One region of the Pukyongiella litopenaei genome, then DNA from elsewhere that is predicted to be linked to it. Evidence: riboswitches for the same ligand, from Rfam matches in the RefSeq annotation. Region 1 holds a riboswitch; the other holds the start of a gene.
What was found. A riboswitch is a leader RNA that binds a small molecule or an ion and turns the genes downstream of it on or off. The one in region 1 is predicted to bind cobalamin.
Positions count from the first base shown of each region.

Region 2: it holds a riboswitch for cobalamin, as region 1 does, so the genes downstream of both, C6Y53_RS00195 (TonB-dependent receptor plug domain-containing protein) here and nrdH (glutaredoxin-like protein NrdH) in region 1, are expected to answer to the same signal.

Region 1 covers NZ_CP027665.1:3,550,859-3,556,018, forward strand. Annotated here, with positions in the region: gene nrdE (class 1b ribonucleoside-diphosphate reductase subunit alpha) at 1-1,835, opposite strand, end outside; gene nrdI (class Ib ribonucleoside-diphosphate reductase assembly flavoprotein NrdI) at 1,817-2,233, opposite strand; gene nrdH (glutaredoxin-like protein NrdH) at 2,238-2,459, opposite strand; cobalamin riboswitch at 2,556-2,746, opposite strand; gene C6Y53_RS17395 (hypothetical protein) at 3,250-4,113, shown strand; gene C6Y53_RS17400 (HNH endonuclease signature motif containing protein) at 4,164-4,763, opposite strand.
Region 2 covers NZ_CP027665.1:31,779-36,938, forward strand. Annotated here, with positions in the region: gene C6Y53_RS00170 (hypothetical protein) at 1-77, shown strand, start outside; gene modA (molybdate ABC transporter substrate-binding protein) at 86-880, shown strand; gene modB (molybdate ABC transporter permease subunit) at 942-1,640, shown strand; gene modC (molybdenum ABC transporter ATP-binding protein) at 1,637-2,722, shown strand; gene C6Y53_RS00190 (DUF2312 domain-containing protein) at 2,756-3,013, opposite strand; cobalamin riboswitch at 3,138-3,343, shown strand; gene C6Y53_RS00195 (TonB-dependent receptor plug domain-containing protein) at 3,469-5,160, shown strand, end outside.

The DNA of each region.
Region 1 (5,160 bases):
TTGCCTTCCTTGCGGATCTCGATCCGTGACGTGATCGGGTGGATCGAACTGGTCGAGTTGTTGATATAGCTGATCGACCCGGTGGGCGGCACCGCCTGGAGGTTGCGGTTGAACAACCCGTCCCGCATCACCGCCGCTTTCAGCGCGGCCCAGTCCTCGCGTCCCGGCACCGCGATGCCGGCCTCGTCGAACAGTGCCCGGACCCGGTCGGTTTCGGGCTGCCAGTCGACATCCGCATAGGCGTCGAAAAACGACCCGTTGGCATATTTCGACCGCTCGAAGCCGCTGAAGGTTTCGCCCTTTTCCCGCGCCAGCGCGTTCGATGCCCGCAGGCAGTGATACAGCACCGTGCAGAAATAGATATTGGTGAAATCCAGTGCCTCGGCGCTGCCGTAGTGGATGTGTTCGCGGGCGAGATAGCCGTGCAGGTTCATCTGGCCCAGTCCGATCGCATGGCTTTCGTCATTGCCCTTGCGGATCGACGGCACGCTGTCGATCGCGCTCATCTCGGAGACCGCGCTGAGGGCGCGGATCGCGGTTTCCACGGTCTGCCCCAGGTCGCCGCCATCCATGCTGCGGGCGATGTTCAGGCTGCCCAGGTTGCAGGAAATGTCGGTGCCCATATGGGCATAGCTGAGATCGTCGTTGAACTCGGACGCTTCGTTCACCTGCAGGATTTCCGAACACAGGTTCGACATGGTGATGCGTCCGTCGATCGGGTTGGCGCGGTTCACCGTGTCCTCGAACATCACATAGGGATAGCCGCTCTCGAACTGGATCTCGGCGATGGTCTGAAAGAACTGCCGCGCGCCCACCTTGGATTTGTGGATGCGCGGGTCGTCCACCATCTCGTGATATTTCTCGGTCACCGAGATGTCGGAAAAGGCGCAGCCATAGACCTTTTCCACGTCATGGGGCGAAAACAGGTACATGTCCTCGTTCCGCTTGGCCAGCTCGAAGGTGATGTCGGGGATCACCACGCCCAGGCTGAGCGTCTTGATGCGGATCTTCTCGTCCGCGTTCTCGCGTTTGGTGTCGAGGAACCGCATGATGTCGGGATGGTGCGCGTTCAGATAGACCGCGCCGGCGCCCTGGCGCGCGCCCAGCTGGTTGGCATAGCTGAAACTGTCCTCGAGCAGCTTCATCACCGGGATGATGCCCGAGGACTGGTTGGCGATGCCCTTGATGGCGGCGCCGTGTTCGCGAATGTTGGTCAGCATCAGGGCGACGCCGCCGCCGCGCTTGGACAGTTGCAGCGCCGAGTTGATGCCGCGCCCGATGCTCTCCATGTTGTCCTCGAGCCGCAGCAGGAAACACGACACCAGTTCCCCGCGCGCCTTTTTGCCGGCGTTGAGGAAGGTCGGCGTGGCGGGCTGGAACCGGCCCTCGACGATCTCGGTCATCAGCTGCATGGCCAGCGTTTCATCGCCGCGCGCCAGCGTCAGCGCCACCATCACGACCCGGTCCTCGTAGCGTTCGAGATACCGCTGCCCGTCGCGGGTCTTGAGCGTGTAGGAGGTGTAGTATTTGAACGCGCCGAGAAAGGTCGGAAACCGGAACTTCAGCGCAAAGGCGGCCTCCCATATCCGGTGCAGGAACGCCCGGTCATAGCGGGCCAGGACCTCGGGCTCGTAATATCCCTCGTCGACGAGATAGCCGAGCTTCTCGTCCAGCGAATGGAAGAACACGGTGTTCTGGTTCACATGCTGCAGGAAATACTGCCGCGCCGCCATGCGGTCGGCGTCGAACTGGATCCGGCCGTCCTTGTCATAGAGGTTCAGCATCGCGTTGAGCGCGTGGTAATCGAGATCGCTGGTCAGCTGGGCATCAAGCATTCGGTCCCCCGGAATTTGTCGAGCCCGGCGCGCACGCGGGCGATATCGGTGTCGAACCCGGCCAACTCGAAGCGATACAGGACCGGGACGTTGCATTTTCGGGCGATCACATCGCCCGCGAGCGCGAAAGTCGCGCCGAAATTGCGGTTGCCGCTGGCGATGACGCCTCGCAGCAGGCGCCGCCGGGCCGGGTCGTTCAGCAGGCGGATCACCTGCCTGGGCACCGCGCCCCGACCCTGGCCATCGGCATAGGTCGGGCAGACCAGCACGAATGGCCGGGCGATGTGGGGCAGGGGGTTGCCGCTGCGGACCGGGATGCGGCTCGCCGGCAGGCCCAGCTTTTCGATGAACCGCCGCGTGTTGCCCGATCCGCTCGAGAAAAAGACCAGATCGGCCATGGGCTCAGGACAGGCGGCCGATCATGTCGGGGCGGAACCCGGCCCAGTGGTCGTCGCCCGCCATGACCACCGGGGCCTGCCGGTACCCCAGCCCCTGCACCAGTTCCATCGCCGCCGGATCCTGGGTCAGGTCGACGATCTCGTAACTCACGCCACGGGCATCCAGGGCGCGGGTGGTTGCGGTGCACTGCACGCAGGCCGGTTTCGAATAGACGGTGATGGTCATTGCCTGTCCCTTTTCTCTTGTTGTGGCAGGGGGCATGGACCACGACACCGGCGCCGCGGCGACCGATATGCGCGCCCGGGCCCACCGCCCGTGGTCGTCATCACTCTCGCCCTGGCAGGTCTCCTGACTTCACGGCTATGACGCGTCGGCCCCCTTCCCGGTGCTGCGCACCAGTGGTTTCGGACCTCGGCTCGCCGCTTACAGTTGCGGGGGCAGTACCGGATTTACACCGGTTTCCCTTTTCACCCATGTGGTTGGTCATGGGCACCAAAGCTACACCATATAGATGTCGTGCCGCGAGATCTGTCAATATCGTGTTGTTCTTTTCCCGAACTCTTTTTTGATCGCTCACGGGGCTGGCGCATGAAAGGCCCCAACCAGAGAAGCGCTCAACGTATGCCGAATACCGGAAACGCCGACCCTGGTTGAATACGAGAGCAGAACAGAATTTGAGTATTCGGAGGCAAAATGCCAGTGGCTGAACTCTGCAGGGGGATCGTTTGGGATGGAGGCGAGTACCGGAATCGAACCGGTGTACACGGATTTGCAATCCGAAAAATTTTGCTGATTTCAAAGGGAAAAATTGTAAACGTGCTTGTTTCGTTCAGGGTCACTTTTCAATAGGTTACGAGGCCCAAGTAAACGGTTTTTCACCGGCTCTTGCTCTGACGAAAAGGCAAAGAAAAACCGCTGAGGGGGCCGCCACCCACCTCAACGGCATAGAAAAATATTTCCGCCCCGATACCTACGGCATTTCCGGTCTGACCTCAACCCAATTGGCGGTGAGATCATGAGCTGGCGCATCGCAAATGAATGCGCCGAGCGCCGCTTTGGCAGCGCCGCGCGCAAGCAGATCATCATGTTCCTAGCCGACAAAGCGAGCGATGACGGCTCTGGCATCTGGTGTTCCAAGGGGACGATCCAGCGCCACACAGAGCTCAGCGAGAGCACGGTCAAGCGCACCATCATCGACTTCCTGCGCGAAGGCATTCTGATTGAGACAGGGCGGCGGCAGTGCAAGAACGGTTACACCGTCATTTACCGGATTGCGTTGGAGCGCGTGGCCGCGCTCGAACCCACGGCTGAGCCCGACATTGAGACGGGGGTCACTGTGAACCCCGTCCAGCCTGAACCCGGTACGGGGTCCACGGTGAACGGGGTACGGGGTTCACGGTGGACCCCAAACCATCCTAAAACCATCCATAAACCACCTACGCGCAAGCGCGAGGCGGCGGAGGAGGTTGAAGATCTTGAATCTGAGAAGATCTTGGCGGCCTATCCCGAGGATAGGATCCGAGACCGGCGGACCAGTCTGCGCCTGATCGCAGCGGCTGTGAAAGCCGGTGTGGAGCTCGATGACCTGCTTCAGGCGGTCAAAGCCTATGCGAAGGAAAGCGAGGGCTACACGCGCAGCAAGGTCTGCTTCTCAGACAACTGGTTCAAGATGCGGCGTTGGGAGAAGGGGCTTGCCCAGGTACAGGCGGACCGAGAGAAGGCGCGAGCGGCCGAAGCCAAGGGCCGTGCGAGCCTCGCCGAGTGGATCCACGAGCGCCATCCCTTGTGTCGCCACATCACCAACCGGCAGATCGAGGATTTGATCGCTTCAAAGTTGGTGACGCCTGAACAGGTTCGCGCTGCGGGGTTGCAGGTCTGAGAATGCGTTTCTTGCTATTATTTTCTACGACCGAATTGGCGATACAATCGTCATTCGAATTTAAGATGCCACGACCCCAAGTTTGTTTTATGCCATGTTCCGTTGCTATGTTCAGCAGGCTTCGTTTCGCCGGTGAAAAAAGGCTCAGTTACGGGACCGCTGTTCAGGAATTTGGCAAATGGGTCTTCAACCGCTTCTTGCGGTTCCGGAATTTCTGGAGTCTTCTTCGCTTTGCGATCAGCAACCTTGGAAGTAACCTCATTGAGGTCAGCAAGCTCAGACAATCGAACTCTGCGCCGATTTCCGTTGTTGTCGCGTCTAGTGACGACGCGAAGATTTTCCGGTCTATTGTCTGACGGATTATGGTTGATGTGGTCCACATCAAAATCTCTCGGTACCCACTTGCCAAGGGCTACTGCCACAATGAACCGATGCGTGAGGATCGATTTCTCTCCGTGTTTAAACCAGAGATAATCGTGCCCCTCTGGGCTTTTGCTGCCGTTCGGTGTTTCGCCAAACACAGTTCCAGCGGGGTAGTCGAACTCATTGCCATCAATCACGTCGCTTAAATTCGGATATTCAATCTCATGAGGATGAGACGTTTCGTATTCTTTGGCCAGAACGGATTTCACGTACTCAACGTCTTGCATCTGAATTTTCTCCGAATTGGCTTGCAGTGGTTTCTCAAAATCCTGAATTCAACTTAGGTGTCGTAATCTCCCATTGCCAGTGACGCCTTGAGATTTCGCGGAGCTTGAAAAAGATGCAACTAACTTTCCGCAGCTAGACTTGCCATGCTCGCTCCGCATGAGGCGCGCGCCATCCCCTATGCCTCTACATCACGAACCGGCAGATCGAGGACTTGACCGCATCAAAGGTGGTGACTCCAGAGGAGGTGCGCGTTGCGTGGCTGCAGGCGTGACTTCCGAAGGAAGGCAACGCAATCGTTTCGTTCAAGCAGACGCGTTGTATGAGTGCGGTGAGGTAACGAGGCCATGTTTCGTACTGGTAACCTTAATTCTCTCAATGTTATGTTGAGATAACATA
Region 2 (5,160 bases), 370 kb from region 1:
AGGACATGCAATGGGCCTACGAGGAAGACCTGGAACGGATTTCGCGAATCCCCAACCTGCGGCTGATCGAACCATGATCCGCCGCATGATCCGTTCGTGCCGCGCGGCGGTGATGGCGGCGGCGCTCGCCGTGGCTGCGTTTGTCCCCCTGGGGTCCGCGACGGCGCAGGAGGCACCGTTCGGCGTTTTTGCCGCCGCCAGCATGAAAACCGCGCTGGACGAGGCCGCCGCGCGTTTTGCCGCCGGGACCGGGGAAACACCGCCGCTCCTGTCCTTCGCCGGCAGTTCGGCGCTGGCGCGGCAGATCATGCAGGGCGCGCCGGCGGCGCTGTTCGTGTCCGCCAATACCGCCTGGATGGACACGCTCGAGGCCGAGGGGCTGATCGCGCCCGGCACCCGCGCCGACATCGCCACCGGTGACCTGGTGCTGATCGCCGCGCCGGGATATGCGGGCGAACTGACGATCGGGCCGGGCTTTGACCTGGCCGGGGCGCTGGGTGGCGAACGGCTGGCGATGGCGCTGGTCGACGCGGTGCCGGCGGGGATCTACGGGCGGGCGGCGCTGCAATCACTGGGGGTCTGGGACAGTGTCGCGGACCGCATCGCGCAGGCCGACAATGTCCGCGCCGCGCTGCGCCTGGTGGCCTTGGGCGAGGCGCCGCTGGGCATCGTCTATGCCACGGACGCGCTGGCCGAACCGCGGGTGCGGGTGCTGGGCCGGTTCCCTCCCGACAGCCACCCCCCGATCTGCTATCCGGCAGCGGTGCTGGCCGAATTCGACACCCCCCCGGCACGCGCGTTCCTGGCGTTCCTGACCGGTCCCGAAGGCCGGGAGATCCTGAATCGCCACGGTTTCGGATCGCCGGACCGGACGGAATGACGCCCGGGGCGGTTCGACAGATCGGCCCGGCCAGGTCGCGGATGGCGCGGGGCATCCGCCGGTGAGCGGCTGGCTCGGTCCCGCCGAGTGGCAGGCGCTGGCGCTGTCGCTGAAAGTGTCGTTCTGGGCAACGGTGCTGAGCCTGCCCCCCGGCGTGCTGGTCGCTTATGCGCTGGCGCGGGGGCGGTTCCGGGGGCGCGAATTGCTCAACGGGCTGGTGCATCTGCCGCTGATCCTGCCACCGGTGGTCACCGGCTACCTGCTGCTGATGACCTTTGGCCGGCGCGGGCCGGTGGGCGGCTGGCTGGAGGACACGTTCGGCCTGGTGCTGGCCTTTCGCTGGACCGGCGCGGTGCTGGCGGCGTCGATCATGGCCTTTCCGCTGATGGTGCGCGCGATCCGGCTGGCGATCGAGGCCGTCGACCCGAAACTGGAACAGGCCGCGGCGACGCTGGGCGCGTCGCGGATACAGGTCTTCGCCACCGTTACCCTGCCCCTGATCGCGCCGGGGCTGATCGCGGGCGCGGTGCTGGGATTTGCCAAGGCGATCGGCGAATTCGGCGCGACCATCACCTTCGTCTCGAACATCCCCGGCCAGACCCAGACGCTGCCTTCGGCGATCTACACCTTCCTGCAGGTGCCCGGCGCCGAAGCCCCGGCCCTGCGGCTGGTGGCGATCTCGGTGGTGGTGGCGCTGGCGGCGCTGGCGGCCTCCGAGGTGCTGGCGCGGCGGGCGGCGAAACGGGTGGCCGGGGAATGAGCCTGACGGTTGACATCACCCATCGCCAGGGCGGGCTGAACCTGCAGATCGGTTTCGAAGCCCCCGGCGGGATCACCGCCCTGTTCGGCCGCTCGGGCAGCGGCAAGACCACGGTGGTCAACGCCGTGGCCGGGCTGCTGACGCCACGGGGCGGACGGATCGAGCTGCATGGCCAGACCCTGTTCGATGCCGATGCGGGCATCGACCTGCCCCCGCACCGCCGCCGGCTGGGCTATGTGTTCCAGGACGCGCGGCTGTTTCCGCATATGTCGGTGCGGCGCAACCTGACCTATGGTGCCCGGTTCGCCCCGCCGGGCAACGGGCCGTCGCTCGACGAGGTCTGTGCGCTCCTGGGCATCGGCGCGCTGCTGGACCGGCGACCCGGCGCCTTGTCGGGGGGTGAAAAGCAGCGGGTCGCCATCGGACGGGCGCTGCTGTCGCGGCCGCGCATCTTGCTGATGGACGAACCCCTCGCGGCGCTCGACGCCGCCCGCAAGGCCGAGATCCTGCCCTATCTCGAACGGCTTCGGGACAGCACCGGCATTCCGATCCTCTATGTCAGCCATTCGGTGCCCGAGGTGGCGAGGCTGGCAACGACCGTGGTGGTGCTGGAGGATGGCCATGTCGCCCGGACCGGCCCCGCCGAACGGGTGCTGTCCGACCCGGCCACGGTCCGCCAGATCGGGCTGCGTGACGCGGGCGCGGTGCTGCCCGCGACCGTCGCGCTCCATCACGAGGACGGGCTGACCGAACTGGCGTTTTCGGGGGGGCGGCTGTTCTTGCCCGCGATCGACAGTGCGCCGGGCACGCCGACGCGCGTGCGTATCCTGGCCCGTGACGTGATCCTGTCGCGCCCGGAACCGCGTGAGCAGTCCGCGCTGAACGTGCTGGCCTGCGAGGTGACCGAACTGCGCGGCGGCGAGGGCCCCGGCATGATGGTCGGGCTGCGCTGCGGCGATGACCGCCTGCTGGCCCGCGTCACCCGCCGCTCGGCGACGGCGCTGGCGCTGGCGCCCGGCGAACGGGTCTATGCGCTGGTCAAATCGGTATCGGTGGCGCGGATGGATGTCGGAACCGGCTGACCCTGCCCCGCCGGTCCGCCCGCGCCCGGCACATTACATGCCCAACGCTTCCTTGTAGAGTTCCAGAACCGCCTCTTCCTCGGCGATGTCATTGGCGTCGCGCTTGCGCAGGGCGATGATCTTGCGCATGACCTTGGTGTCATAGCCGCGTGCCTTGGCCTCGGCCATCACCTCTTTCTGCTGCTCGGCGATGTCCTTCTTTTCGGCCTCGAGCCGTTCGACCCGCTCGATGAAGCTGCGCAGTTCACCGGCGGTCACGCTATAGGTGGCATCGGTCACGGTATCGGTCATGGACGGTTCCTTGAATTGCTCGATCTGGGACGGAGCCTGCCGGATACCGCCCCGCCGCCGGTCCTGCAAGACACGATTGCCCCATGATCGACGCATCGCCGCTTGATCCGTTGCGCAATGCGTCCTATTCGAGTGCCGCTCTGGTTCGGCGATGCGAGTCGCCGTTAAAGGGAACGCGGTGCGGCCGGCAATGGCCAACTCCGCGACTGCCCCCGCAACTGTAGGCGGTGAGCGCGGCCCGAACGAACCACTGGACCATCCTGGTCCGGGAAGGACGGTCCCGCGCTGTGACCCGCAAGTCAGGAGACCTGCCGGCGCGATCACCTTCATCCGGTGCGGGGTGCATTGGTATGGGCGGCGCATAAACCGCAATGGTGACATCCAGACCACCGTTTGCGGAAGCGCCGCCGGCCTTTCCAAACTCTCCGAAACGGCACCAGGAAAGGGCCAAAGACATGACCAGACTGTTTTCCACCGCATCCGCGATCGCGCTTGCCGTCGCGGCGCCGGCCTTGGCCGAAGATCCGCTGCATCTGGGCGAGATTTCGGTTTACGCGAACAAGGCGGGCACGCCGATACCGCTTGAGCGCACCGGCGCCACCGTCGATGTGGTGACCGACCACGAACTAAGACAATCCAGCGAAACCGCACTGGCCGACCGGCTGTCGCTGCTGCCCGGCGTATCGGCCAGCAGCAATGGCGGGCTGGGTTCGACCACCACCGTGCGGGTGCGCGGGCTGGACGGCAAATACGTCAAGGTCCTGATGGATGGCATCGACATCACCGACCCGGCATCGAGCCAGGTCCAGTTCAACTGGGCCGGCATGACCAACGCGGGCCTGTCGCGCGTGGAGGTTCTGAAAGGCTCCAGTTCCTCGGTCTACGGGTCGCGCGCGGTGGCCGGCGTGATCAACATGTCGTCGGACCAGCGCACCGGAGAACCCGGCACGGTCCTGCGCTTCGGCCTCGAGGGCGGCACCTATGACACCTATCGCGCCGGGTTCAACGTGACCACCGAAGGCGAACGCGGCGGGCTGTCTTTCAGCATGAGCCGGGTGCAGACGGACGGGTTTTCGTCCAAGGCCGCCGGGACCGAACCCGATGGCTATGAAGGCACGCAGCTGAATTTCTCGGCCGATATCATGGCCACCGACACGCTGACCCTGGGCGTCACCGGATATGCGCTGAACTCCGAAGGCGATTTCGACGAGTTCGGCGGCGACGGCGTGCCGCCCTTTGACGAAACCAACACCACCAAGACCCGTGCCCTGCGCGCCTTTGCCGAACTGGCGACCGGCGCGGTCACGCATACATTCTCGGGCACCTATTACAACAACGACCGGGTGAGTTCGTCCAACGGGTTCGACACGCCGTTCGACGGCACTCGCAAGCGGCTCGACTATACCGGCGTCTGGGATGTCTCGCAGGCGCTGCAATTCACCTTTGGCGGTGACTGGGAACGCGAGGAATTCGTGTCCGGCGTCGACAGCGGCGATGCCGACATGACCGGTATCTTTGCCGAAGCGCTCTATGCCCCCAATGACAGCCTTGACCTGTCCGCGTCGCTGCGCTGGGACGACCATTCGGAGTTCGGCGGCAACCTGTCGGGGCGGCTGGCCGCAGCCTGGCGCCCGGCTGAAAACACCATCATTCGCGCGGTCGCCGCCACCGGGTTCCGCGCGCCGTCGCTCTATGAACTCAACCACACGCTCTATGGCAATCCCAACCTGCAACCCGAGGAAAGCGCCAGTTTCGAGCTGGGCGTCGAACAGCAGTTCGGCCGCGGGTCCTTTGTCAAGGCGACTGCGTTCCATACCGAGATCGACAACCTGATCCAGTTCGTGACCCTGACCAGCTTCCCGCAGCCCTTCACCGGCCAGTATCAGCAGGTTCCGGGCACCTCGACCTCGCAGGGCGTGGAACTGTCCGGGGCTTGGGTGCTGTCGGATAGCTTCTCGGTCTATTCCAACTACACCTATACCGACGCGGTCGACGCCAATGGCAACCGGCTGCTGCGGGTGCCGGGGCATGATTTCGTGTTCGGCCTCGCCACCACCTTCGCGGAGCGTTGGGAAGGCGACCTGGCCGTGCATCACGTCGCCGACCGGCCCGATGAATTCGGCACGGTGATGGACGACTACACCGTC